2 linked regions of the Salinivibrio kushneri genome follow. The protein of the gene in region 1 binds, or shares a complex with, the protein of each later gene. Links are inferred from orthologs where the notes say so. Each region holds a gene or a part of one and is shown on either strand. Other genes may lie near its edges.

Region 1 (3,313 bases):
TCGGTGTTGCGGCAAGTGACATTGCCGTAGGTGCCGTGATTGCTGCCGTTGACGAATCTGTCGACGCGACCAAGTGCCAAGGTAAAGCGGATTGCCAAGGCGGCACCCGTTGTTTAACACATACTCTGTGGCACGACTTAAGTGCCCGAATTAGCGGCTTTTTAAACGACATCACGCTCGGTGAGCTGATGCATGATAATGAAGTGAAGCAAGTAGCAGATCGTCAGGACGCTAAACTGGATGCCTCATTGGCGCCCAGAAATACATTTAGCTCGAAGGTCAAACAAGATAGCGCCACCATAGGCGTGAACGTTCGCTCCTGATGACCAATGTCGGTGTAATTGGAGAAAAACATGAAATTGCCCATTTATTTTGATTATTCAGCCACGTGTCCGGTGGATCCGCGCGTTGCTGAAAAAATGAGTCAGTACCTGACCATGGACGGGTTTTTTGGTAACCCGGCCTCTCGATCACACCGCTTTGGCTGGCAAGCAGAAGAAGCGGTTGATACAGCGCGTGAGAACATTGCCAATTACTGCAATGCCGACCCACGTGAGATCGTATTTACCTCTGGGGCGACTGAGTCAGACAACTTGGCTATCAAAGGTATTGCCAATTTCTACTCCAAGAAAGGCAAGCACATTATTACCTGCAAAACAGAGCATAAAGCCGTGCTTGACCCTTGCCGTCAATTGGAGCGTGAAGGCTTTGAGGTGACCTATCTTGAGCCGGAAGAAAACGGCTTGGTCGATCTGAAGAAACTCGAAGCAGCGATGCGTGACGACACGATTTTGGTGTCAATCATGCACGTGAACAACGAAATCGGTGTGATTCAAGACATTTCTGCCATCGGTGAGCTTTGCCGTGAGCGCAAAATTATGTTCCATGTTGACGCGGCTCAGTCAGTCGGGAAAGTGCCACTGGATGTCAAAGAGATGAAGATCGATTTGATCTCGTTCAGCGCACACAAAGCGTACGGCCCGAAAGGCATTGGTGCCTTGTACGTTCGCCGTAAGCCACGCGTCCGCATTGAAGCGCAAATGCATGGTGGTGGTCACGAGCGTGGCATGCGTTCAGGCACATTGCCAACCCACCAAATCGTGGGCATGGGCGAAGCGTTCCGTATCGCGAAAGAAGAGCGCGAAAAAGACTTTGAGCATGCACTGGCGCTGCGCAACCGCTTTTATGAAGGCGTGAAAGATTTAGAAGAAGTTTACGTCAATGGAGACTTGGAACAGCGTGTTCCACATAACCTAAACGTGAGCTTTGCATTTGTTGAAGGCGAGTCTTTGTTGATGGCATTGAAAGATCTGGCGGTATCGTCAGGGTCTGCGTGTACCTCAGCAAGCCTTGAACCTTCCTATGTGCTTCGAGCGCTTGGACGCGACGATGAGCTTGCACATAGCTCGCTGCGCTTCTCATTTGGTCGCTTTACGACTGAAGAGGAAGTGGATTATGCGATTGAGAAAGTGCGTGAAGCAGTCAACAAGCTGCGTGAAATGTCACCACTTTGGGACATGTACAAAGACGGTATCGATCTAAGTACCGTTGAATGGGCGCACCACTAACTCGAATAACGCGCCAGCTGGCAACAGTGAGCAATCATATTGAGGAAACGATTATGGCTTACAGCGATAAAGTAATTGACCACTACGAAAACCCACGTAACGTTGGCTCGTTTGAGAAAGGCGACCCATCGGTTGGTAACGGCATGGTTGGTGCCCCTGCGTGTGGCGACGTCATGAAGCTACAAATCAAGGTGAATGACGAAGGCATCATCGAAGACGCCAAGTTTAAAACATACGGCTGCGGCTCGGCGATTGCCTCGAGCTCGTTGGTCACCGAGTGGGTGAAAGGCCGCTCAATTGACGACGCTGCTGCGATCAAAAACTCTGAGATCGCTGAAGAACTAGAGCTACCACCGGTGAAGGTGCACTGTTCTATCTTGGCGGAAGACGCCATTAAAGCAGCGGTCAGTGATTACAAGAAAAAACACCAGCAGTAAAACGAAGGGGTTGTTGATATATGGCTATTACCATGACTCAGGCGGCAGCAGATCGCGTCAGAGCGTTTCTCAATAACCGTGGCAAAGGCATTGGCTTGCGCCTGGGCGTGAGAACGTCAGGGTGTTCAGGCATGGCCTATGTACTCGAATTTGCGGATGAGCTGCAAGAAGGCGATCAGGTTTTTGAGTACGATGATGTCAAGGTAATCGTCGATGGTAAGAGCTTGCTCTATCTCGAAGGGACAGAGCTGGATTTTGTCAAAGAAGGCCTGAATGAAGGTTTTCAATTCAACAACCCTAACGTGAGTAGTGAATGTGGTTGTGGCGAAAGCTTCAACGTGTAATCCGTGAGAGCACATGAATCATTTTGAACTTTTCGAGCTACCGTATCAGTTTGAGCTGGACGGTAGCTCGCTTTCTTCAACATTTCGGGAATTGCAGCGCCAGTACCATCCCGATAATGTTGCCAGCCAAGACGAGAAAACACGTCTGCAGGCGGTACAGAAAGCATCGCAAGTGAATGACGCGTTTCAGACGTTAAAAGATCCGGTTCGACGCGCTGAGTATATGCTGACGTTGCAAGGCATTGAGTTAAAAGACGAACAGCAAACCATGCAGGATCCTGAGTTCCTGATGCAGCAAATGACGTTGCGTGAGGAACTCGAGTCGATTACCGATAGCCAGGATGAAGCGGCGCTGTTTGATTTTGGTGAAAAAGCCCAGTCGCTCTACGACGCATTGATTCTAGAGGTTAAACAGGCATTGGCTGCCTCACAGTGGCAAGAGGCTGCCGTGATTGTGCGCAAACTCAAATTCGCAGAAAAGCTTCGCCATGAAGTGGAGCGTGTCGAAGATCAGCTGATGAGTTGATCGCCCTTTCGCCTGTCAACGCAGTAAAGTTTAAGGATTAGACATGGCACTGTTACAAATTTCAGAGCCCGGTCAAAGTGCCGCGCCGCATGAGCACAAGCACGCGGTCGGCATCGATTTGGGTACCACCAACACCTTGGTAGCCACGGTACGAAGCGGTACCGCTACCACCTTGAACGACGAGCAAGATCGGCCACTGATCCCTTCTGTGGTCCATTATGGTGATGATGCCATTTCCGTGGGCTATGACGCCCTCCCACACGTGCAAACGGATAGTGCCAATACCTTGGTGTCTGTCAAACGCATGATGGGACGTTCATTGGACGATGTGCAAGCGCGTTATCCGCAACTTCCTTATCAGTTTTCACAAACCGAAAATGGCTTGCCACAAGTGGAAACCCGCCGTGGCGCGATAAATCCAGTGCAAGGGTCGTCCGA
Region 2 (3,318 bases), 1.5 Mb from region 1 along the record:
TGCCCAGACTCCAGTAGCAGTGGCGAACACACAGGCAGCAAGCATTCTTGATACAAAAGATCGCAGCGTAATCCGGACCAGTGTCCCCGGCCATAGTAAATGGCAACATCGACATCATCAGTCAGAGACCCCTCTTCCAAATCAACCGCTTTTATCCGAACATCAATATCAGGATGCGCGGTATTAAAATCAGCTAATCGAGGTACTAGCCATTGAATGGCAAAACTGGGCGGCAAACTAATCGTCAGCGCCCCTTTGGCACTGCGTTCCAGCACTTTATCCGTCGCATAAGAAAGCTCAGAGAAAATATCTTTTATATCAAGAAAGTACCCTTGTCCTTCTTCGGTCAATAGTAACGAGCGATTACGCCGGCGGAAAAGCTTCAAACCGAGAAACTCTTCTAATGCCTTGATTTGATGACTAACAGCCGCTTGGGTCACAAACAGCTCTTCTGCTGCTCGGGTAAAGCTCAAATGTCGCGCGGCCGCTTCAAATACACGCAGCGCGTTAAGTGGGGGAAGACGCCTCGCCATATGCTGACACCTCTATGCATTAATTTTTCTAATCGTTGGCATTATAAATTGTCGATTGCTGATATACCAGCAAACTCCTATAGTGCTCCCCGCATCCACTTGTGACGTCTCTCTATTTAGACTGTTTCCGTGGTTGCGATGTTGTGTTTGCATTTGTCTAACACTGGTTAGACAGGTAGTCGTATCTACCACTTTTAACTTCCTGTATTTTGACATTGTCTGTCATTACATATTTGTTAGCACTGAGCGTCGCTCAGTGCTTTTTTTTGTCTGTAATAGAGCATGAACCAACAACAGACTTGAGTTACATCCACGAGATAGCGATCATAGACGAGATTTTATTTCGGACGATGACTATGACCGACGGTTTTGATCCCCATTCCCTACGCGCCCAGTTTCCCGCTTTCAATACGCCAGGCTGGGTATATCTAGACAGTGCCGCCACTGCCCAAAAGCCGCAGTCAGTAATTGATGCGATCAGTCGCAGCTACATGATGCCAACGGCAAATGTACACCGCGGTCAGCATCAAGCTTCCTTATCGGTGACCGAGCGTTTTGAGCAAGCACGGCGAGATGTGGCACATTTTATCGGTGCCAACCCACAAAATGTGGTCTGGGCCCGTGGTGCGACAGAAGCCATCAACCTGGTCGCCTATGGCTTAAGCCACGCGCTTGTCCCGCAAGATGAAATTCTCGTCAGCGAAATGGAGCACCATGCCAACCTGATCCCTTGGCAATTGATGGCGCAGCGCACCGGTGCTCAACTGGTAAAAATCCCTTGCTGCCCTCGCACGGGTAGATTAGATATGAAGGTATACCAACAACGCTTATCCGTGCGGACACGCATTGTTGCGATCAGTCATGTCAGCAATGTCACCGGCACCCGCCATCCTATTGAGGAAATGACTCAACTTGCGCACAAATATGGTGCAACCGTGATCATTGATGGCGCACAGGGCATCGTCCATGAGCCTGTTTGTATGCAAACACTGGACACTGACTATTATGTTTTTTCTGGCCATAAACTTTATGGGCCCACAGGAATTGGTGTCTTGTATGGAAAAACGGAAGCTCTCAGCGCGCTCGCGCCTTTCCACGGGGGCGGAAAAATGATCACAGACGTGTCGTTTGACCACCATACGCTCGCCCCCATCCCCGCTCGTTTTGAAGCAGGCACACCTAACACCGCAGGGGCCATTGGCCTTGCAGCTGCCATTGATTGGTTCAAACAGCAAGACAGCCAAGCAGTAGACGCACACATAGCAAGCTGTTACCAACAACTCATAGACGCTTTACGCACACGGCCGCGCATTCGTTTGATCGCGCCACAGGCGTCCAGTTCCATGGTCTCTTTTGTTGTTAGCGACGAGCATCATGCCGATGTCGCTGAGTTGTTGGCCCAGCAAGGTATTGCTGTTCGCTCTGGCCACCATTGTGCCCATCCTTTTATTAAGGCGCTTGGTGTCGATGGCACCATCAGGGTTTCTTTAGCGGCCTACAATACACACCAGGATATCGCACAGTTTATTGCAGCATTAGATAAGACCCTAGATTTACTAGATATTTAACCATAAGGCAGGACAGATAATGGCGTTACCCCACCACCCTTTTGGCACCGAGCTTAACCAAACGACTGTCACCGAGATGCTCGCGCAACACACCAGCTGGGAAGATAAATACCGACAATTGATTTTGTGGGGAAAACGGCTGCCAACCTTTACCGATGCCCAAAAACAAACAGCAAACCAAGTAAACGGCTGTGAGAGTGCGGTTTGGTTTCTGCATCAGGTCGAGGGGGACACCCATTACTTTGCCGCCGATTCCAATGCCAGAATTGTTAAAGGCTTATTAGCGATCGTGCTTGCCTGTGTTCACGGTCAACACGGTAATGCCATTCACACCCTCGATATAGACCGCGTTTTCCAACAAGCGGGACTTGCGCACCATTTAAGTGAGTCACGCACCAATGGCTTGCACGCAATCATTGAATACATTCATCAGATCACTCGTTAGCTTCCAAGATCACTCTTTAGCCCCTTACCCGCGTGGTGGCCTGTCGCCACCGCTCTCTACTCACCTCGCAAACAGTGATCATTTCCTGACCACTGTGCCTACTTTAAAAGGCAATCATCAACATAGAGTCGCAAGTCATACTGGTAATACAATGGATTTCATGAACTTAGCCAAGCCGTGGGTAATTCGAACAAAAACCAATAAATAAACATAAAATAAACATAATATTAACAATAAATTGCAGTGTTTCGTTATTAGTTTGACCAAGATCTCGAATGCAGAACATGAGGTTTTTATACTTTGCGTATTTGTCTAGATTCGTTAGCTTAGAAGCAGGCAGTCATAAAAGGGTCACACCAATCCGTTAGGCTGCCTAACAATATCGGCAGAATGATAAGTTGATTTTTGGCACAACTATTGCTGCTGTGAGAAAAAGATGACTGTAATTCTGGTTTGAAGTGGTTCCAGATGCGGCTTCAGGCATCTCGTTTAGTTTGCTTGTTGTAGTGAATGGAGTCATAAATGAAAAAACTGGCATTAGTAACCGGCGCGAAAGGTGGAATCGGATCGGCAATTACCGAGAAATTGGTGGAAGATGGATACCGCGTCATCGCGAGCCACTTTACAGGGGGAGCGGAGTGCGCCCAGGAGTGGTTTGAAGAAAAGAAATTTAACCACGATCAAGTTCGTCTGTTTGAGCTTGATGTCACCGATACCGAACAATGCGCCTCACGGATTGCCAAGCTTTTAGAAGAAGAAGGCACGGTGGATG

The links.
Region 2: the proteins of iscU (region 1) and N8M53_RS03000 are in contact, whole or in part, in a solved structure (PDB 5XT5), measured with the Bacillus subtilis proteins. The link is inferred for Salinivibrio kushneri from one-to-one orthologs.

Annotation. Positions count from the first base shown.
Region 1 is NZ_CP114588.1:2,110,464-2,113,776, reverse strand. What follows is about bases 330-3,313. They hold iscU (Fe-S cluster assembly scaffold IscU), read left to right. Parts: upstream 330-1,621; coding sequence 1,622-2,005; downstream 2,006-3,313. Other genes in these bases: hscA (Fe-S protein assembly chaperone HscA), read left to right, coding at 2,919-3,313; hscB (co-chaperone HscB), read left to right, coding at 2,363-2,875; iscA (iron-sulfur cluster assembly protein IscA), read left to right, coding at 2,026-2,349; N8M53_RS09950 (IscS subfamily cysteine desulfurase), read left to right, coding at 354-1,568. In the rest of the region: Fe-S cluster assembly transcriptional regulator IscR, read left to right, coding at 1-323. UniProt on the Bacillus subtilis protein: Part of the SUF-like system that mediates the biosynthesis of iron-sulfur (Fe-S) clusters. Acts as a sulfurtransferase and thus transfers sulfur from SufS to SufB.
Region 2 is NZ_CP114588.1:615,000-618,317, reverse strand. The notes cover bases 7-2,995. They hold N8M53_RS03000 (aminotransferase class V-fold PLP-dependent enzyme), read left to right. Parts: upstream 7-889; coding sequence 890-2,101; downstream 2,102-2,995. Other genes in these bases: csdE (cysteine desulfurase sulfur acceptor subunit CsdE), read left to right, coding at 2,121-2,546; N8M53_RS03005 (transcriptional regulator GcvA), read right to left, coding at 7-533. Outside these bases: more of N8M53_RS03005, read right to left, coding at 1-6; N8M53_RS02990 (SDR family oxidoreductase), read left to right, coding at 3,069-3,318. UniProt on the Bacillus subtilis protein: Type II cysteine desulfurase that acts as the initial step in the SUF-like Fe-S cluster assembly pathway.